3 regions of the Arthrobacter sp. CP30 genome follow, and region 3 is predicted to be linked to each of the others. Evidence: riboswitches for the same ligand, from Rfam matches in the RefSeq annotation. Region 3 holds a riboswitch; each other region holds the start of a gene.

Region 1 (6,702 bases), on a different contig from region 3:
GGACGCGCCGGTGACCACTCCGGAGGTCGCGGCGGACACCGCCCCGCCGAAGGCCCCGAGGAAGCGCCGGGCGGCCAGCGCGCCGGAAGGCGCCCCACCCGCGCCGCCGGCGCCGCCCGAGGGGGCCCCCGAGGCCGTCGCGGCCCCCGTGCGGAAGAGGGCGACCCGCGTCCGCAAGCCGGTCGTCGTCACCGACGAGACCGCTGCACCGGCTGCCGCCCCTGCCGCGGGCGTCGCGGACCCTGCCGACGCATCCGTCGGGGCCGAGTCCGCTCTGCCCTCGGCGATCTCCACCGAGGCAGGGGCACAGAACGGTGCAGCACCTGCACGCGCGCCCCGGACCCGCCGTCGTGCTGCGACAGCGGAGGCCGGACCGGCCCGTGCCGTCGAGCCCGCCGTGCCGGCCACGATCGTGGCAGGCAGTGCCGCGGCCGCCGCTCCCCCCGAGTCGTCCGACAGCGCTGCGGCACCCGCCGACGCAACGGCGTCGGGCGTAGCCGTGGGCGACGGAGACACCTCGTCCGGTGCCGAGGAGAAGCCCGCCCGCACCAGGCGGACCGCCACCCGCACCCGCAGCCGTCGCGCCTCCGAGCCCGTGGAAGCACCGACGACGGACACCGTCCCCGACGCCTCCGCCCCGACGGACGTCGTTGCAGCCGCGCCCGACAGTGCAGCGCCGGACACCGCCACCGAGACCGGATCGACCCGCCCGGCGACACGGCGCACCTCCCGGAGGTCCGGCCGCGCCGCGACGAAGGGCGACGGGCAGGTCGACGCAGCGGCACAGGCGGACGCACCCGCGACCGGAGTATCGTCCGAGCCTGCCGGGCAGCCGAGCAACCAGCCGGACGTCGCCGCCGGCGAGGATCCGGCCGACGTGACCGAGGAGGCAGCGGACAGCTCGACCCACCGCTTCGACCCGTTCGCCGTCCCCGAATCCCCGCTGTCCCTGCTGTTCCACGCGCCCGACCTCACCACCGTCACCGTGCCGTCCGTCAAGGTCGCGGCGCCCCGGGACGACGACTCCGAGGAGGACGACACCGAGGATGCCGGCCGTCGCTCGCGTCGTAGCCGCCGGACCAGGAACCGCACGCGCGGAGACGCTGCCGCGGATTCCGCGACCGGTGCCGCCGAGGACGGGTCCGTCGCCGAGGGCTCCGACGATGCCCCGCAGGCGAACGGGCCGGATGCCTCCACCGCCGTCACCTCGCGTCGTCGTCGCCGCCGCCGCCGCGGTGACCAGGATCTCGAACTCACCGGTGGCGAGGACGACGACCCGCCCAACACCGTCACGCGCGTCCGCGCACCGCGCCAGTCCAGCGAACCCGTCTCGGACCGCGTCACGAGTGTGCGCGGCTCCACGCGCCTCGAAGCCAAGAAGCAGCGCCGCCGCGAGTCGCGTGACACGGGCCGACGCCGCCAGGTGATCACCGAGGCGGAGTTCCTCGCGCGCCGTGAGTCGGTGGACCGGCAGATGATCGTGCGCCAGAGCGACGACCGCATCCAGATCGGCGTGCTCGAGGACGGCATCCTGGCGGAGCACTTCGTGTCCCGCACCCAGCAGGACTCCCTGATCGGCAACGTGTACGTCGGCAAGGTCCAGAACGTGCTCCCCAGCATGGAGGCGGCCTTCGTCGACATCGGGCGCGGCCGCAACGCCGTCCTGTACGCCGGCGAGGTGAACTGGGACGCCGCCGGCCTCGACGGGCAGCCGCGCCGGATCGAGCTCGCCCTGAAGTCCGGCGACCCGGTGCTCGTCCAGGTCACGAAGGACCCGGTGGGCCACAAGGGCGCCCGCCTGACCAGCCAGATCTCGCTGCCCGGCCGCTACCTGGTCTACGTGCCCGGCGGCTCCATGACGGGCATCTCGCGCAAGCTCCCCGACGTCGAGCGCAACCGCCTGAAGCGCATCCTGAAGGACCGCCTGCCGGAGAACGCGGGCGTGATCGTCCGCACGGCGGCCGAGGGTGCCAGCGAGGAAGAGCTGACGCACGACATCAACAGGCTCCGCGCGCAGTGGGAGGAGATCGAGCGCAAGTCCGGCTCGACAAAGACCCTCGCGCCGGAGCTCCTGTACGGCGAGCCCGACCTCACCATCAAGGTGGTCCGCGACGTCTTCAACGAGGACTTCTCGAAGCTCGTCGTCTCCGGTGAGGACGCCTGGGACACCATCGAGGCCTACGTCATGTACGTGGCGCCCGATCTGGTGGGCCGGCTGGAGAAGTGGACGGGCGAGGAGGACATCTTCGCGGCGTCGCGCATCGACGAGCAGATCGCCAAGGCCCTCGAGCGGAAGGTGTTCCTGCCCTCGGGCGGATCACTGGTGATCGACCGGACGGAGGCCATGACGGTGGTCGACGTCAACACGGGGAAGTTCACCGGCAGCGGCGGCAACCTGGAGGAGACCGTCACCAAGAACAACCTCGAGGCCGCCGAGGAGGTCGTGCGGCAGCTGCGCCTGCGCGACATCGGCGGGATCATCGTCATCGACTTCATCGACATGGTGCTCGAGGCGAACCGCGACCTCGTGCTCCGGCGCCTCGTGGAGTGCCTCGGGCGCGACAGGACCAAGCACCAGGTCGCGGAGGTCACCTCGCTCGGCCTCGTCCAGATGACGCGCAAGCGCATGGGGACCGGGCTGCTGGAGGTCTTCGGCGAGGACTGCGAGCACTGTGCTGGTCGCGGCGTCGTCACGCACATGGAGCCCGTCGAGCACCGCCGGGCTCTGCCTGCACCCGAGCAGCAGCAGTCGCGGCAGGACAAGATGTCCCGCAGCGAGCGCAAGCGGAACCGCGGCGGACGTGGCGGCCAGCAGGACGACCTCGTGACGCCGCCTGCCGCGCCCGTCGCGGACAGTCCCGACCGCGCGGCGAAGGCCGAGGCGGCCCGAGCGGCACTCGCGAGTATCGCAGCGGCAACGCACCACGCCCATGAGGAATCCGCGGCACACGGTGATCGGGGTGCACACACCGACGTCGCGGCCGCCGACGCGGACATCCAGGTCACCGAGGCCGTGCTGACGATCAACGGCGAGACGGTGACCCTGCCGCGGGCCACCCATCGGCGTCGTCCTGCCGCGGAGGAGACGGCGGACGCCCCGGCGACCCGCCTGACCCTCGACAGCCTGAGCGAGGCCTTCGGACGCACGGCGGTATCGGGCGAGGCGCGGCAGGCTGCCGCGCAGCGCGCGCCCGGACCGGAGGCGGATGCCGCAGTGGCGCCGTCGTCCGCTCCCGCCGGGACCACCCGGGTGGCCCCGGCCGCGGCGGAGGAGGCTCCTGCCGTCCGGTCACGGCCCCGCCGCCGTGTCGCCCGCAGCGCGCAGGGTGCTGCGGACACCACCATCGAGACGCAGGGCGCCGAAGCCGCAGCCGAACCGTCGGGCACGCGACATGTCGCTCGAGCCCACGCTCCGGTGCGGACGCCCGCGACCGGTGCCGCAGAGCCGTTGATCTTCGGCGTCGGGGTACCCGCCTCGGAGCTGTAGCAGCAGGCGCTGCAGGACGGAAGAGGACCGGGGTCCAGGGGACTCCGGTCCTCTTCCGCGTCCAGGGAGGTCCGATCCGGGAGCGACGGCGGATCGCCTGCACCAAGGGCACGACGCTTGACGTCCGGCCCCTGCCGCCGGCCAGGGACGTGGTGCCCTGGAGCTGCGATAGGCTGACCGGTGACACGGGGTGCCCTGCCGGATGCAGGGCTGAGATCACACCCGTCGAACCTGATCTAGCGGACGCACGGCGTCCGGGGCCTAGCGGAGGGATGTCAGCCATGGAACCTCACCGAGCAGCGACGAGCCCGGACACGGTCATCCCGAACGTCCTGAGCATCGCCGGATCCGACCCGAGCGGGGGAGCCGGGATCCAGGCGGACGTCAAGAGCATCAGTGCCAACGGCGGGTACGCCCTCGCGGTGGTGACGGCGCTGACCGCCCAGAACACCATGGGTGTCACAGGCGTGCACACCCCGCCCGTGGAGTTCCTGCGCCGGCAGCTCGATACGGTGTCCGACGACATCCTCCTCGATGCCGTGAAGATCGGGATGCTGGGGAGCGAGGAGGTCGCGGACTGCGTCGCCGGCTGGCTCGACGGCGTCCGGCCCGCCGCCGTCGTCCTCGATCCCGTCATGGTGGCGACGAGTGGAGCGCGCCTGCTCCACGACGACGCCGTACGGGCCGTTCTCCGTCTGGCCGCCCGCGCGTCCCTGGTCACCCCGAACATCCCGGAGCTCGCCGTCCTCATCGGTGTGGAACCTGCAGGATCCTGGCAGGAGGCGCTACGGCAGGGGCGGGAGCTCGCCGGACGCGTGCGGACGGCCGTCCTCGTCAAGGGCGGGCACCTGCCGGGGCCGCGCTGCCCCGATGCCCTGATCCTGCCGGGCGAGGGAGCCGGACGCCCCGGTGACGCCCTCGTGTTCGACGGACGCCGTGTGGGCACGGACAACAGGCACGGGACCGGCTGCTCGCTCTCGTCCGCCATCGCCACGCGGTACGCGGTGACCGGGGACTGGTCCGCCGCCGTCCGTGAAGCGAAGGCGTGGCTCGAAGCAGCCCTCGGCGCCTCGGGATCCCTGCGGGTCGGGCATGGCGCGGGGCCCGTGCACCATTTCCATGCGCTGCCGGATCCGCGCCACCGGCAGCCGTTCACCGACCTCGCCTGGCGGGACACCGCCGGCCTGCGGCGCGAGATCCTGCAGGTCCCGTTCGTCGTCGGGCTGACCGACGGCAGCCTGCCCGCGGCGGACTTCGCGCGGTACCTGAGGGAGGACGCCCTCTATCTCCGCGAGTACGCGGGCGTGCTGGCCCGTACCGCCTCACTGGCACCGACCGAGGCCGAGCAGCTGTTCTGGCTCCGGTGCGCCGCCTCGTGCCTCGAGACGGAGGCGGAGCTGCACCGGTCATGGCTCGGGACGGAGCCCGGACCGCGCGGCGCGGACCTGCCCGGCCCCGTCACACGTGCCTATTGCGACCATCTCGTGGCGACGACGGCCCGTGGCTCCTACGCCGAGCTGGTCGCCGCGGTGCTGCCCTGTTTCTGGCTCTATGCCGCGGTGGGGGACTACGTCCGGGACCAGGTGCGGCAGGACGGCGGCGCGGCAGAGGCGGCCCACCCCTATGGCGCCTGGATCGCGACGTACGCCGACCCCGTCTTCGTCGAGGCCACCGCGGAGGCCAAGCTGATCGCCGACCGAGCCCACCGCGCCGCCTCGCCGGGCGAGCGGGATGCGATGCTCCTGGCGTTCCGCTGGTCCGCCACCTACGAGCGCGACTTCTTCGACGCGCACCGCGGACCAGCCGCGGACGCCGCGCCGACCGAGCACGCTGATTTGCGGGAAGGCGTCGTCCTGCCGTAATCTTGACCCTCGGTGCATCCGCCTGTTAACGGCGTGTCCGCCGGAACCCGGAGGGGCACGGCCCCGCAGGAATCCGGTCGGGCTCCGGCAGCCCCAGGGCAGCAGCGTCGACGACGCACAGAGCGGGCCCGGTGCGGCGCAGCAGTTCGTGCTCGAGGAGCACCCGAGTTTTTTCATCAGAAGTCAGATTGTCGAGAGAAGTGAGTTCCCAAGTGGTGTACGCGATTGTCCGCGCAGGCGGCCGCCAAGAAAAGGTTTCTGTAGGAGACCTCGTTACCCTTGACCGCGTCACCGGTCAGGCCGGAAGCACGTTCAAGCTTCCCGCCCTCCTTCTGGTCGACGGCGCCAAGATCACCTCGGCAGCGGAGGACCTCGCGAAGGTCTCCGTGACTGCCGAGATCGTCGAGAATCTCCGTGGACCGAAGATCGTCATCCAGAAGTTCAAGAACAAGACCGGCTACAAGAAGCGCCAGGGTCACCGTTCGGAACTGACCCGCGTCAAAATCACAGGTATCGCGTAGTCCTTCGGACTACCGATCGGTCACCTAGACACTTCAGCGAAGGCAGGCACACACCATGGCACATAAGAAGGGCGCAAGCTCCACTCGTAACGGCCGCGACTCGAACGCGCAGTACCTCGGCGTCAAGCGCTTCGGTGGCCAGGTCGTCAAGGCCGGCGAGATCATCGTCCGCCAGCGCGGCACCCACTTCCACCCCGGTGCCAACGTAGGCCGCGGCGGCGACGACACCCTCTTCGCACTCGAGGCAGGTGCCGTCGAGTTCGGTACCCGTCGCGGACGCAAGGTCGTCAACATCGTAGGGGCCGCAGCAGAGTAATCTGCGCCGCGGACGTGCACCGACCGTGCACCAGCATTCGGGTGGGGTGAGCCGCTTCGGCTCGCCCCACCTTCTTTTAAGCCGATCAGACTCGGCACAGTGAAGTACTTGTAGAAGGAGACCCACGTGGCGAGCTTCGTAGACCGCGTCGTCCTGCACGTATCCGGTGGCACCGGTGGCCACGGCTGCGTGTCCGTCCACCGAGAGAAGTTCAAGCCCCTGGGTGGACCCGACGGCGGCAACGGCGGCGACGGCGGGAACGTGATCCTTCGCGTGGACCACCAGACGACGACCCTCCTCGACTACCACCACGCCCCCCACCGCCACGCCACCAACGGCGGCAACGGCATGGGCGACTGGCGCGGCGGCAAGAGCGGAGAGACCCTGATCCTCTCCGTCCCCGACGGCACGGTCGTGAAGACCAAGGACGGTGAGGTCCTCGCCGACCTCGTGGGCGAGGGTACCGAGTTCGTCGCCGCTGCCGGCGGCCAGGGCGGCCTCGGCAACGCCGCGCTC
Region 2 (6,702 bases), on a different contig from region 3:
GAGCCGGCGGGAGCCGCAGGAAACCGGCGGAGGTCCGACGGGGAGTCAGCCCTCGCGCCGCACCTTCAGCTCCAGGTCGATGAACGCCGAGATCATGGCGCGGTACGTGTGCTCGACGACCGTGGGGTCCACCCCGAGCCTGGCCGCGTAGCCCCGGACGTTCGTGATCACCTGCTCCACCCGCGCCGGCGCGCGCACGGAGGCGTCGTCCTGCTTCAGGGCACCTGCACGCCGCACCAGGCGCTCGCGCCGTGAGATGAGGGAGACGAGCTGCTCGTCCACCTCGTTGATGGCCACGCGGACCGCCGCCAGCTGCATCGCGTTCTGCTCTTCGTTCGCTCCGGGCATGCCGTGAGCCTACCGTCGTCCCGGTCGGCGCGCGCCAGGGGCGGCGGGTCGCGTGGAATGCCCGCCCCACCGCGCGCGTTGAGGAGGGTGCGGGCGGGAATGCCGACCGCTGACCGATCAGAGCACGTGCAGGAGAACCGCACGCAGATTCGAGGAGCACCGTGGACTACACGCCCGACGCCGGAACCATCACCATGTTCTCCACCTCGTGGTGCGGGTACTGCCGACGCCTGAAGTCGCAGCTGGACGCCCAGGGCATCGGCTACACAGAGGTCAACATCGAGGAGGTCGAGGGCACCGCCGAGCTCGTGGCGTCCCTCAACGGCGGCAACCAGACCGTCCCCACCGTGATCTTCCCGGACGGCAGCACGGCCACCAACCCGTCCGTCGCCGATGTGAGGACGCGCCTCTCCGTCTAGCCCGGACCCGGCGCGGTCCCCGTCCGCCGTCCCCCCTATGCTGGGGAACGGCGGACCGGCAGGACGCGGTCCGACCGCCAGCAGGTACCCAGCGGAAGGACAGCGAGACCATGGTGCACAGAGTTCAGGGAGTCGTGGTGCGGGCGAAGGACGCCCCCGCCACCATCGAGACCATCCTGGTGCCGGACCCGGGTCCCGGCGAGGCCCTCGTCGACATCCTCACGTGCGGCGTCTGCCACACCGACCTGCACTACAAGCAGGGCGGCATCAACGACGACTTCCCCTTCCTGCTGGGACACGAGGCCACCGGCGTCGTGAGTGCCGTGGGTGACGACGTCACGCAGGTGGCGCCCGGTGATCGCGTGATCCTGAACTGGCGCGCCGTCTGCGGCGAGTGCCGGGCGTGCCGCCGCGGCGAGCCGCAATACTGCTTCGACACGCATAACGCCACCCAGAAGATGACCCTCGAGGACGGCACCGAGCTCACGGCCGCCCTGGGCATCGGTGCATTCGCCGAGAAGACGCTGGTCGCAGCCGGGCAGTGCACCAAGGTGGACCCGGCGGCCGACGCCGCCGCCGTCGGCCTCCTGGGCTGCGGCATCATGGCGGGCATCGGTGCGGCCATCAACACGGGCAATGTGACCCTCGGCGATTCCGTCGCCGTGATCGGCTGCGGCGGGGTGGGCATCGCCGCCGTCGCCGGTTCGAAGCTCGCCGGCGCCACCACGATCATCGCCGTCGACATCGACGACCGGAAGCTGGAGCTCGCCAAGGGCCTCGGTGCCACCCACACGGTCAATTCGAAGGACGAGGACCCCGTGGAGGCCGTCCGCGCCCTCACCGGGGGCAACGGTGCCGACGTCGTGATCGATGCCGTCGGGCGCCCCGAGACGTACAAGCAGGCGTTCTACGCCCGCGACCTCGCCGGTACCGTGGTGCTCGTCGGCGTGCCGACGCCCGAGATGACCCTCGAACTCCCGCTGCTGGACGTCTTCGGCCGCGGCGGGTCGCTGAAGTCCTCCTGGTACGGGGACTGCCTGCCCAGCCGCGACTTCCCGATGCTCGTGAATCACTACCTGCAGGGCACCCTCGACCTCGAGGCCTTCGTCACCGAGCGCATCTCCCTCGACCAGGTCGAGGAGGCCTTCGAGAAGATGCACGACGGTGCGGTGCTGCGCTCGGTGGTGGAACTCTGATGGTCGCGCGGATCGAGCACCTCGTCACCTCGGGCACGTTCTCGCTCGACGGCGGCACGTGGGACGTCGACAACAACGTCTGGATCGTCGGTGACGACGACGAGTGCGTCATCATCGACGCGCCGCACGACGCCGCGGCGATCGTCGAGCAGGTGAACGGTCGCACCGTGCGGGCCATCCTCCTGACCCACGCGCATGACGACCACATCCGCGCCGTCGGGGACCTCTTCGACGCCGTCCGTGCACCCATCCACCTGCACGAGGCCGACCGCGAACTGTGGGACATGGTGTTCCCGGAGCTGAGCCCGGACCAGTGGATCGGCGACGGCGACAGGATCGAGGTCGCCGGCGTCGTCCTCACCGCGCTGCACACGCCCGGCCACTCCCCCGGCTCCACCTGCTTCTACGTCGAGGAGGCCGGCACGGTCTTCACCGGCGACACGCTCTTCCAGGGCGGACCCGGCGCCACCGGACGGTCCTTCAGCGACTTCCCGACGATCATCGAGTCGATCCGGACGCGCCTGCTGACGCTGCCCGCGGACACGATCGCCCGCACGGGTCACGGCGACAGCACGACGATCGGCGACGAGGCCCCGCACCTCGAGGAATGGATCGCGCGCGGGCACTGACCCCGGAGCTGCAGCATCACGGTCCGCCGGCGTCCCGTCCCTCCTCCCGGAGGGGCGGGACGCCCTGTTTCCGGACGAGCTGCCGGTCAGGCGTGGTCCAGGCGGACGACGGCGGCATAGGCCGTGAGCAGCGCCTGCTCGACGTCGTCGACGGCGAGTCCCGGAGCCAGGTCCTCGGCCCCGCCCGCCGTCGAGGGCAGCCAGTCCAGGCCCAGTGCCGCGTACACGTCCGAGAGGACCGCACGCAGCGGCGTGGCGTCCTCCACCACCACGACGGACGAGAACAGCCAGGCACCGGAGATCACACGCTGGGCCGTGCCCACGAGTTTGACCGCGGGGACGCCGTCTCGGCGGCCGTGCACACTGAACTCCCCCGGGCAGTACTCGCCCGGGACCTCCCCCACGTGCGCGTCGACGCCGACGCGGGCGAGCACCGCCGCGAAGAATGCGCCGAAGGCTGCGAAGCGCGCCCGCGTACCGGCGACGCCGTCGGCCGCCGGCTCGAGGTGGTCCACCACCAGGCATCCGCCATGGTAGGCCGCGGCCCGGCCCCCCGCCCGCCGGACGAGGGGCGTGAATCCGCGGTCCTCGGCGGCACGGCCCGCGGCGGCGAACCCGGGGAGGCGGGCGTCCCGCTGGCCGAAGGCGACGGTAGGGCTGGGCCGGTAGAGGCGCAGCGTCGGCGGGCGGGTCCCCGAGGCGACCTCGCGCAGCAGGGCGATGCCCCGATCGAGGTCGGCAGCGGCGCGCGGCCCGCCCCCCACGGCCGCGTCGTCCACCGGGGAGTGGCCTGCATCGGCGGGACCTCCCTCGACGACGACGGCGAGCGCGTCGGCGCCGTTCCACAAAGTGCTCATCCCTTCATCGTAGGCATCGGTGGCCGGTGCGGGGTCCGCGACCGGCCACCGCGGGCGACGTCGTGCCTGCTGCACCGAGCGTTGATCGCCGGCCGGGAGCCCCGTCCCGCCGACCGGTCGCGCAGGGATCAGCTCCTTCCGTCCTGCCACGCCCGGAGCAGGTCGCGTGCGGTCGCCGACGGATCCGCGGCCGTGCACAGGGCGGAGACGACGGCGATCCCCGCGGCCCCGGCACGGCGCAGCGGAGCCGCGTCGTCCGCCGTGATGCCGCCAATCGCGACGCAGGGCAGTGGAGCAGCCGCCACCAGGCCCGCGAACCCGTCGACACCGAGGGGCGCCGGGTGATCGGGCTTGGTGCTGGTGGCATGCACCGCGCCCACACCCAGGTAGTCGACCGTGCCCGCCGGGAGCTCCGACACCGCCTCGAACTGCCCGGGCGTCGCCGCGCTCAGTCCGACGACGGCGTCCGGTCCGACCATGGCCCGCACCACGCCGGCAGGAAGATCCGACTGCCCCACGTGGACACCGTGCACCCGGGCACCCCCGGCGAGGGCAGCGAGGTAGACGTCCACCCGGTCGTCGACCAGCACGGGCACCCGGCCGTCCACCGCGGCGGCCACGGCCACCAGCAGGTCCAGGAGATCGCGGACGCCCGCTCGCTTGTCCCGGACCTGCACGCAGGTCACCCCGCCCCCGACGGCGAGGGCGACGACGTCGGGCACCGACCGTGGCGAGCAGAGCACGGTGTCCGTGACGAGGTAGAGGGGCAGGTACGACGCCGGCGACGGCCGGGCGCTCCCGTCCTGGACGGGCATCAGGAGCCTGCCCGCAGGGTCAGCCTGCGCCGGACGTCGTCCGGGGTGATGGCCGAGAGCGCGTCGAGGAACTGTGCCCCGAAGGTGCCCGGCCCCGACGCGACGGCTGCGGCGTGTTCTGCGGCGATCGTGTACGCGCCGGTCGCGGCGACCGCCGCGAGGAGCGGATCCTCGGTGAGGGCGGCGAAGGCGGCCATGACGGCCCCCAGCGCGCACCCGCCCCCGGTGACCTGCGTGAGGAGGGGCGTGCCGTTGGCCACGCCGACGACGGCACCCGACGGCGCGACGATCATGTCCACGGCGCCCGACACGGCGACGACCGACCCGTGGCGGGAGGCCAGGAGCCGCGCGGCGTCGAGCGCGGCGGCGGGCTCGTCGAGGGAGTCGACGCCGCGGCCGCCAGCGCCAGCACCTGCGAGCGCGATGATCTCCGAGGCGTTGCCCCGGATGATCCCGGGGCGGAGGGCGACGAGCTCCGCGGCGGTCTGCGTGCGGACGGTGAGGAAGCCGACCGCGACGGGGTCGAGGACCCAGGGCGTCCCTGCCCCGTTCGCCGCGTCCGCCGCCTCCAGCATGGCCTCGCGCTGGGAACCGGTGGGGGTGCCGAGGTTGACGAGCACAGCCGAGGCGACGGGGGCGAACTGCCGGGCCTCGCCCGGGATGTCCACCATGGCGGGAGCCGCTCCGAGGGCGAGGAGCACGTTGGCGGTGACGTTCGTAACGACGGCGTTGGTGATGCACTGCACGAGCGGCACGGCGTCGCGGAGGGCCGCGAGCAGCAGCGCACAGTCCTCGGCGGTGACGGGGCCGACGGCCTGGGTGGGGTTCTCCTGGACCTGGTGCACGGTGGCGACCTCTCGCGATGGGGCGGCAGGACGCACGGGGCCGAGGGCCCGGCAGGACATCCCTTCGCCAGTATGAGCTGGATCAGGTTCGACGGGTCTCTTCTCAGCCCCTCCCTTGGAGGGACACCCCGTGTCACTGCTCGAAACGATAGCCCGTCAGGCGGACGGAGCCAACCGGGTCAGCGGCCCCCGCCGATCACGCGGCTGCGCTGCTCGATGCCCGGGCCGCCATAGGGGTAGTCGCTGAAGGTCGGGGCGCTGACGTCGTCGAGCCGGGAGAGTTCCGCCGCGGTGAGCTCGAGGTCGGCGGAGGCGAGGTTGTCGGCCAGTTGCTCCCGGGTGCGCGCGCCGAGGATCACGGAGGTGACGCCGGCCTGCGCGGCCACCCAAGCGAGGGCGACGTGGGAGGCGTTCACGCCACGCTCGCCGGCGATGCCCGTCACGGTGTCGATGATGCGCCACGTGCGGTCCTGCGCGTTGCGCTTCTCCCAGGCCTCCATCCCGCGCTGCGGGTTCTCGCCGAGCCGGGTCTCCCCGGTGGGCTCCGTGTCCCGGCTGTACTTGCCGGTGAGCCAGCCGCCGCCCAGCGGGGACCAGGGCAGCATGCCCATGCCGGCGTCGAGCACCGCGGGGACGATCTCCGCCTCGATCTCGCGGACCAGCAGCGAGTACTGCGGCTGCAGGGTGACCGGCAGGCAGTACCCGCGCTGCCGTGCGATCATCACGGCCTTGGTGAGCTGCCAGCCGGTGTAGTTGGAGAACCCGTAGTAGCTGATCTTGCCCTGCGCCACGGCGTGGTCGAGGAAGCCGAGGGTCTCCTCGAGCGGGGTCAGCGGATCCCACGAGTGCACCTGGTAGAGGTCGATGTGCTCCACGCCCAGGCGCGCGAGGGAGGCATCGAGCGCATGGCGGAGGTGACGCCGGGACAGTCCCAGGTCGTTGGCGTCATCGCCCATGGGGAAGCGGCCCTTCGACGCGAGGACCATGCGTCCGCTCTCGGCCGGGTTCTTCGCGATCCAGCGGCCGATGATCTCCTCGGAGGCCCCGGCGGTGTAGACGTCGGCGGTGTCGATCAGGTTGCCGCCCGCCGCCGCGTAGTCCGAGAGGACGGCGTGCGACGTCGCCTCGTCCGATTCCGCGCCGAAGGTCATCGTTCCGAGGGCCAGGTGCGAGACCGAGGTGCCGCTGTTGCCGAGTGTCCGGTTCTCCATGGTGCTCCTTCATCCTGCGCCGTGCGGCGCCGTCGTCCGTTCGGGTGGTGCCGTGCCGGCCGCCTTCGGCCCGCACGCGCGAAGGGCGCCGTCGAACGACGGCGCCCTTCGCTCACGTGGTCACGCGCTGACCGTGACGCCCTTCCAGAAAGCGTAGTAACCGCGGATGTTCTCCGCCGCTTCTTTCGGCTCCGGGTAGCTCCAGGCGGCATCCTTGTTCTGCTCGCCGTCGACCTCCAGGCTGAAGTAGCTCGCGGTCCCCTTCCACGGGCACACCGTCTGTGTCCGTGTCGGGACGAAGAACTGCTCCGCGATGGAGTTCGGCGGGAAGTAGTGGTTCCCCTCGACCATCACGGTGTCCGCGGACTCGGCGATGACCTGA
Region 3 (6,702 bases):
TGATCCCGCGACCGAGGGTGGTGAGCGGGATGGGCGCGAAGGCCGTCCGGCCGAATCCCTGCCGCATCGATACTGCGCGCACGGCCTGGTCCAGGACGCGCTCGACGACGCCGAGCTGGTCGTAGATCTCCATGGAGCGCGAGTGCACCCCGAGCGCCCGTGACTCCTCCGTCGGCCCGTCCTTCGCGTCGATGACGGCGACCCGGACGCCCAGCCTCACGAGCCAGTTGGCAAGCATCAGGCCGGTCGGCCCGGCACCGACCACCAGGACGTCGACGTCCTCTCCCCGGTCCTCGTGCCCGGTCATGGCTGCCGGATCGCCTCAGCGTCCCAGGACGGTGCAGACGCAGGCGCGGTTGCCGTCGGTGTCCGCCAGGACCGTGAACGACGGCGCCCGCCCGTCGTCGACGACCGTCCCACCGGCGGCGACGGCACCGGCGATCCGCGCCTCTGCGACGTCGTGCGGCAACCACACGTCGAGGTGGAAGCGCTGGCGCGGGATGTCGTGGGCATCAGTGTGCTGGAACCACAGGAGCGGGACGCGTCCGGTCGGGTCGGTGACGTCGTCGCCGTCCAGCGCATCCGCATCACCCGTCAGCAGAGCGGCCCAGAACGGGCCGATCCCCGCGACGTCCGCCGTGTCGAGGGCGAGCTCGACGACGGCGGGAGCAGCGGGATCGGCCAGGAGACCGCGACCGCCGGCGAGGTCGCTGATGCGGCGCGCGAGGTCGACGTCGCGTTCCGTCACGCCCGCGGCGTCGTGGCTCATGAGCAACACGTCCACGTGGGGATAGCTCAGCGTGACGTCGGGATGGTGGTCCGCCTCCTCCGCGAGATCGCCGATGGCCGAGACGAGTGCCACCCCGGTGGCGAAGTCGTGCGTCAGGAAGCGGGCGTGCAGGGCCTGGGCGAGTTTCCGCCAGTCGTCCAGCCCGGCATCGAGGATCTGTTGCGTGCTGAGGATGCTCATGCCGCCAGTATCGTCCGGCACGGCCCCTGGGGAAAGGGCGGGCTCCCTGTCCATGGAGACGATGCTGCCGCCCCGGCCCGGGCGGGACCTACCGCTCTGGTGCCATACTGCGGGGATGTCCCAGAACCGGATCCCCGGTCGCCGCCTCCGCGTCCCGCGCCTCGACCCCGCGCTGAAAAGCCGCATGCGAGCGGCGGCCGTCAACCCGCAACTCCTCCTCGCGGCGAAAGCGGCGCTCGCCGCCGCCCTCGCGTGGACCCTGGCCCTGGCCATCCCCGGGACGCCGTCGGAGTACCCCTACTACGCGCCGCTCGGCGCCCTCCTGGCCATGTACCCCACGGTCTCGGGTACCCTCAAGCTCGGCCTGCAGACCGTGGTGGGCCTGACCCTCGGGATCGTCCTCGCCTACGTCGCGGTCTGGGCGGGGGACCCGAACTGGATCACCATCGGGTTCGTGGTCGGGGCCGGGGTGCTGCTGAGCGGATTCCTCAGGAGGACGGCCGGCGGCGGTTCGGGAATCGCCTCGGCCGGGCTCTTCGTCCTCGTGATCGGGAACGAGGACCTCGGGTACTCCCTGGGCTACCTCGTGCAGACCGTGGTCGGCGTGGGGGTGGGGCTGGCCGTCAGCGCCTTGATCTTCCCGCCGCTCCACCTCAATGACGCCGTCGGCCAGATGAGTCTGCTCCGACGGACCGCGGCCCGGGACCTGCAGCAGATGGGCCAGGCGCTGGAGGAGGACTGGGCGGAGGACGACGCACGGTGGGCGGAGGTGCGGGACGGCCTCTCGGCCTCGGCCCGCAACGCCCGCAGCGCACTCCAGTACGCGGACGAGAGTCGCAAGGGCAACGTGCGCCGACGCTTCCACCCCCGTGACGTCCGGGAGGACTACCGGCACGTCGAGGTCCTCGAAGTGGTCGCCTCGCACACCCTGAACATCACCAACCTCCTGCAGGACGCCCTGCACGGGACATCCCGCGAACGGCCCCTGCCGGTGGCGGTCCGGCCGGCCCTGCAGTCCGCCTTCACGGCCGTCGGGGACGTGCTGGACCTCTGGACGGTGGAGGAGGACGATGCCGCGATGCTCGCCGCGGCGGAACGCGCGCTCCGCGACCTGGAAGCGGCGGCGTACGGGACGTCCTCGAGGGAGGTGCCGTTCGGCGCAGCCGCGGCGATCGGCATGAGCCTCCACCGCATCCTCCAGGCCGTCAGGCCCGACCTGCGACAGGCGGACGGCGTGTAGCGGGAGAGGCGCCCGGACACCGCCCTGCGAGAGAACAGGACGGGCCCCTGGGGAGCCCGTCCTGTCCTCCTGCTCCGCGGTGGTACCCGGAGCGCCCGTGGCTCAGGTCAGGTCGCGGGTCTTCGCGAACCTCTCGATCGCCTGCTGCGTGGAACGGTTGGTGAGCACCTGGATGGTGGTGCTGACCGCTCCGGAGACGATTGCGAAGACCAGGGCCGAGCGCAGCGTGTTCTCCAGTCCGTCCTTGCTCTTCGGGGGCGCCTCGCCCGTGATCTTCTCCCACAGGAAGTCGACGAGCTTGGTGCCGACGAAGCCCGCACCCACACTCATTCCCACTCCGAGCAGCTTGAACACGACGTTCATGGTTTCTCCTTCTCGTCCGGTGGTCCTGTACCTACCCTAGCCGCGCGACGAGGCGCTCGGCAGGGACGGGTCCGCCCTGGCCGCGGGACGGCCGCCGTGGTTCGTCCAGGCCGGTCGACCTGCCCGGGTGCACGCCCCTGCGGTGTAGGATCGGAACGCTCAACCATCACACGACAGGGGAGCGCAGACCCGCAGCACGCTGCCGGGTCGGGCGCTGAGAGTGCGGACCGCCGCAGACCCTCGAACCTGATCCGGCTAGTACCGGCGAAGGGAGTCGAGTTCTCGGAGTGCACGGACACCGCCCCGGCGGTACCGGCACTCCCCCCTCCTGTACCTCAGGAGGATCCACCATGGCATCACCCACCGCCCTCAGGGGCGTCTCCCGGCACACCAACCAGTGGCGCGTCGTCGACATCGTCGTGGCCTCGGTCATCGCGGTCGCCGTCGGCGTCCTGTTCTTCGCGTGGTCCGCCGGCTATTCGGGCATCAGTCTGCTCACCGCCGGTTTCCCGCCGCTCGGCGGGCTGTACTCCGGGGGCTGGCTGATCGCCGGCGTCCTCGGCGGCCTGATCATCCGCAAACCCGGGGCGGCGATCTACTGCGAGGTCCTCGCAGCCGCCGTGTCCGCCCTCATCGGCACGCAGTTCGGGATGGCCGTTCTGGTCTCCGGCGCCATCCAGGGTCTCGGCGCGGAACTCGTGTTCCTGCTGTTCCTCTACCGGAGATGGAACCTCCCCGTGGCACTGCTGGCCGGACTCGGTGCCGGACTGGCGCTCGGGATCAGCGAGAACATCCTGTACAACGCGCTGTGGACCATCGAGTTCAAGCTCCTCTACGTGCTGTTCGCGGCCATCTCCGGCGTCGTCATCGCCGGGCTGCTGTCCTGGCTCGCCACCCGGGGCCTGGCGCGGACGGGCGTGCTGTCCTCGTTCGCCGCCGGCCGCACGGCGGACGTGTGACACCACTCGGCGGGCCCCTCCCGCGCGCCGTGCAGGTCAGCGCGCGGGGGTGGGGCTGGCGTCATGCCGGGCGCAGGGCGTTCGCCGCCCGGCACCTCGACCTCGAGCTGACGCCCGGAGAGCGGGTGCTGCTGCTCGGTGCCTCCGGCGCGGGGAAGTCCACGGTGCTCCACGCGCTGGCCGGCGTGCTCGGCAGCAATGACGAGGGTGAGCAGGAGGGGGACCTCCTGCTCGACGGCGTCCCGCCCGCCGCGGCGCGGGGACGCGCGGGTCTGGTACTGCAGGACCCGGAGTCCCAGGTGGTCCTCGCCCGCGTCGGCGACGAGGTGGCCTTCGCGGCGGAGAATCTCGCCGTGCCGCGGGACGAGATCTGGCGACGCGTGCACCGGGCGCTCGACGACGTCGGCCTCGACCTGCCGCTCGACCACCCCACCACCGCCCTGTCCGGCGGGCAGAAGCAGCGCCTCGCACTCGCCTCCGTCCTCGCGATGGAGCCCGGACTGCTGCTGCTCGACGAACCCACGGCCAACCTCGACCCGGACGGCGTCCTCGAGGTCCGGGACGCCGTGATCCGGGTCCTCGACCGCACCCGGGCCACGCTCGTCGTCGTCGAGCACAGGGTCGCGGTGTGGGCCGATGTCGTCGACCGCGTGATCGTGCTGGATGCCGACGGCGGTGTCCTCGCCGACGGCGCACCCGGCGAGGTCCTCGTGCAGGAGGCGACCCGCAGCCGTCTCGAACAGGCGGGTGTGTGGGTGCCCGGTCGACGGCCCGCCGTCGGCGGCGCCGTGCCGACGTCCGCCGGAGGGGAGGTGCTCCTCGCAGCCACCGGGCTCGACGTCGCGCGCACGAAGCGCGGTCCGGTCGCCGTCGCCGGGCTCGACCTCACCGTCCGTGCCGGCCAGGCCCTCGGCATCACGGGCCCCAACGGTGCCGGGAAGTCGACGGCGGCCCTGACCCTCGGCGGTCTGCTGCGCCCCCGGGCCGGCTCGGTCCGGGCCGTCCCGGCCCTCGCGGGCACGGCCGGTGACGACCCCTTCCGGTGGCGGTCCACCGAGCTCGTCCAGCGCATCGGGACGGTGTTCCAGGAACCCGAGCACCAGTTCCTCACCGCGAGCGTGGGGGAGGAGCTCGCCGTCGGCCCGGCCAGGGTGGGCGGCGCGCAGGCTCCTGGACGCATCGCGGAACTCGCCGAGCGCCTCCGCCTCACGCACCTCCTGCAGGCCAACCCCTTCACGCTCTCCGGTGGCGAGAAGCGCCGCCTGTCCGTGGCGACGATGCTCGCCACCGCGCCGCGGATCCTGATCCTCGACGAGCCGACCTTCGGACAGGACGCCCTGACCTGGGCCGAGCTCGTCACCCTGCTCCGCGAACTGGTCGACGACGGTGTGGCCGTGCTCTCCGTCACCCACGACGCCGAGTTCATCGACGCACTGGGCGGAGCGACCCTGCACGTCTCCGGCGGTGCGGGGACCCTGGTGCACCGATGAGCACCGACTACCTGACACCGGTCCTGACCGGGACGACGCTCCTGCGGGCCAACCCGGTGTCCAAGCTGTTCGCTGCCACCGTCATCACGCTCGCCCTGATGGCGAGCATCGACTGGGTCAGCGCGGCTGTGGTCCTCACCTGCGAACTGGTGCTCATGCCCCTGCTCGGCATCAGCGTCCTGGCACTGGCACGCCGGATCTGGCCGCTGCTGGTCGCCGCCCTGATCGGCGCCTACGGCACGGCACTGCTGGCCGACAAGACCGGTGGGGTGGTGCTCGACGTGGGGCCGTTCCTGTTCACCGAGGACTCCGTCGCGTCGGGGATCGCCGTCGGACTCCGCGGGCTCGCGCTCGCGCTGCCGGGGATCTTCGTCCTGCTCACCACCGACCCCACCGACCTCGCCGACGCCCTCGCGCAGAAGCTGCACCTGCCGCACCGCTTCGTGCTCGGCGGGCTCGCGTCGCTGAGGCTCGCGGGTCTGTTGGTGGAGCAGTGGGAGGCGCTCGGGCTGGCCCGCCACGCGCGCGGTGTGGGATCGGGCGGGTCCGTCGGCGCGCGCACCCGCAACCTCCTCGGGCAGTCCTTCGGGCTGATCGTGCAGGCGATCCGGCGCGCCACCCGCCTCGCGACGGCCATGGAGGCCCGCGGCTTCGGTGGCGGGACACGCACCTGGGCCCGGGAGAGCTCGTTCTCGGCGCTCGACGCCGTCGTCGCGGCCGTCGGGCTCCTCATCGCGGCCGGTGCGGTCACCGCGGCCGTCCTCGCGGGGACCTGGAACTTCATCCTGTCCTGACGCCGTCGGGAGGAACGCGCCGGGATGACGGCCGGGGCAGACGCCCACAGGGGGCCCGCCGTGGCGGGCCCCCTGTGGGCGCATCGTCCGTGCCGGCGGTCCGGCTAGAGGACGTCCGAGAGGAACGATCGCAGGCGGGCCGTCCGCGGATCGTCGAAGATCGCCGCCGGCGGACCGGACTCGACGACGACGCCGGCGTCCATGAACGTCACCGTGTCGGAGACGTTCCGGGAGAACCCCATCTCGTGCGTGACCACGACCATGGTCATGCCCGCCGACGCGAGATCCGCCATGAGGGCCAGCACCCCCTTGACCAGCTCGGGGTCGAGGGCCGAGGTCGCCTCGTCGAAGAACATCACCTCGGGATCCATCGCCAGGGCACGGGCGATCGCCACGCGCTGCTGCTGCCCGCCGGACAGGTTGCCCGGCCGGGCATCGGCCTTGTGCTTCAGGCCCACGAGGTCCAGTTGGGCGAGGCCCTTCCGGCGCGCCTCGTCCGCCGACATCCCGCGCAGCTTGCGCAGGGCCAGCGTGACGTTCTCCAGCACCGTCTTGTGCGGGAACAGGTTGAACTGCTGGAACACCATCCCGATGCGGCGGCGCAGCTCGTCCGGGTTGTCCTTCAGGACGGAGCGCCCGTCCAGGAGGATGTCCCCCTGGTCCGGCTCGATGAGGCGGTTCAGGACGCGCAGCAGCGTGGACTTGCCGGACCCCGACGGGCCGATCACGGACGCCGTGGTGCCCCGCTCCACGTGCAGGTCGATACCGCGCAGCACGTGGTTCGAGCCGAAGGAGAGGTGCAGGCCCCGTCCGGTCAGCGTGCCCGACTCGATGGCCTTCATGCCCGTGCTCCTTCGCTCATGGTGGTGAGGTCCTCCAGCTCGGG

Evidence for each region. A riboswitch is a leader RNA that binds a small molecule or an ion and turns the genes downstream of it on or off. The one in region 3 is predicted to bind thiamine pyrophosphate.
Region 1: it holds a riboswitch for thiamine pyrophosphate, as region 3 does, so the genes downstream of both, thiD (bifunctional hydroxymethylpyrimidine kinase/phosphomethylpyrimidine kinase) here and ACTIMO_RS00730 (ECF transporter S component) in region 3, are expected to answer to the same signal.
Region 2: it holds a riboswitch for thiamine pyrophosphate, as region 3 does, so the genes downstream of both, thiM (hydroxyethylthiazole kinase) here and ACTIMO_RS00730 (ECF transporter S component) in region 3, are expected to answer to the same signal.

The regions. Positions count from the first base shown of each region.
Region 1 covers NZ_JBQEMM010000003.1:235,406-242,107, reverse strand. Annotated here, with positions in the region: gene ACTIMO_RS06480 (Rne/Rng family ribonuclease) at 1-3,487, shown strand, start outside; TPP riboswitch at 3,664-3,777, shown strand; gene thiD (bifunctional hydroxymethylpyrimidine kinase/phosphomethylpyrimidine kinase) at 3,769-5,349, shown strand; gene rplU (50S ribosomal protein L21) at 5,562-5,870, shown strand; gene rpmA (50S ribosomal protein L27) at 5,926-6,186, shown strand; gene obgE (GTPase ObgE) at 6,313-6,702, shown strand, end outside.
Region 2 covers NZ_JBQEMM010000003.1:146,972-153,673, forward strand. Annotated here, with positions in the region: gene ACTIMO_RS05925 (chorismate mutase) at 46-348, opposite strand; gene ACTIMO_RS05930 (mycoredoxin) at 510-767, shown strand; gene ACTIMO_RS05935 (S-(hydroxymethyl)mycothiol dehydrogenase) at 878-1,963, shown strand; gene ACTIMO_RS05940 (MBL fold metallo-hydrolase) at 1,963-2,592, shown strand; gene ACTIMO_RS05945 (lipoate--protein ligase family protein) at 2,679-3,449, opposite strand; gene thiE (thiamine phosphate synthase) at 3,578-4,264, opposite strand; gene thiM (hydroxyethylthiazole kinase) at 4,264-5,109, opposite strand; TPP riboswitch at 5,152-5,250, opposite strand; gene ACTIMO_RS05960 (aldo/keto reductase) at 5,289-6,320, opposite strand; gene ACTIMO_RS05965 (DUF427 domain-containing protein) at 6,441-6,702, opposite strand, start outside.
Region 3 covers NZ_JBQEMM010000001.1:158,692-165,393, reverse strand. Annotated here, with positions in the region: gene ACTIMO_RS00750 (FAD-dependent monooxygenase) at 1-307, opposite strand, end outside; gene ACTIMO_RS00745 (4a-hydroxytetrahydrobiopterin dehydratase) at 323-970, opposite strand; gene ACTIMO_RS00740 (FUSC family protein) at 1,086-2,210, shown strand; gene ACTIMO_RS00735 (DUF4235 domain-containing protein) at 2,313-2,573, opposite strand; TPP riboswitch at 2,739-2,863, shown strand; gene ACTIMO_RS00730 (ECF transporter S component) at 2,924-3,532, shown strand; gene ACTIMO_RS00725 (ABC transporter ATP-binding protein) at 3,529-5,022, shown strand; gene ACTIMO_RS00720 (energy-coupling factor transporter transmembrane component T family protein) at 5,019-5,816, shown strand; gene ACTIMO_RS00715 (amino acid ABC transporter ATP-binding protein) at 5,921-6,658, opposite strand; gene ACTIMO_RS00710 (amino acid ABC transporter permease) at 6,655-6,702, opposite strand, start outside.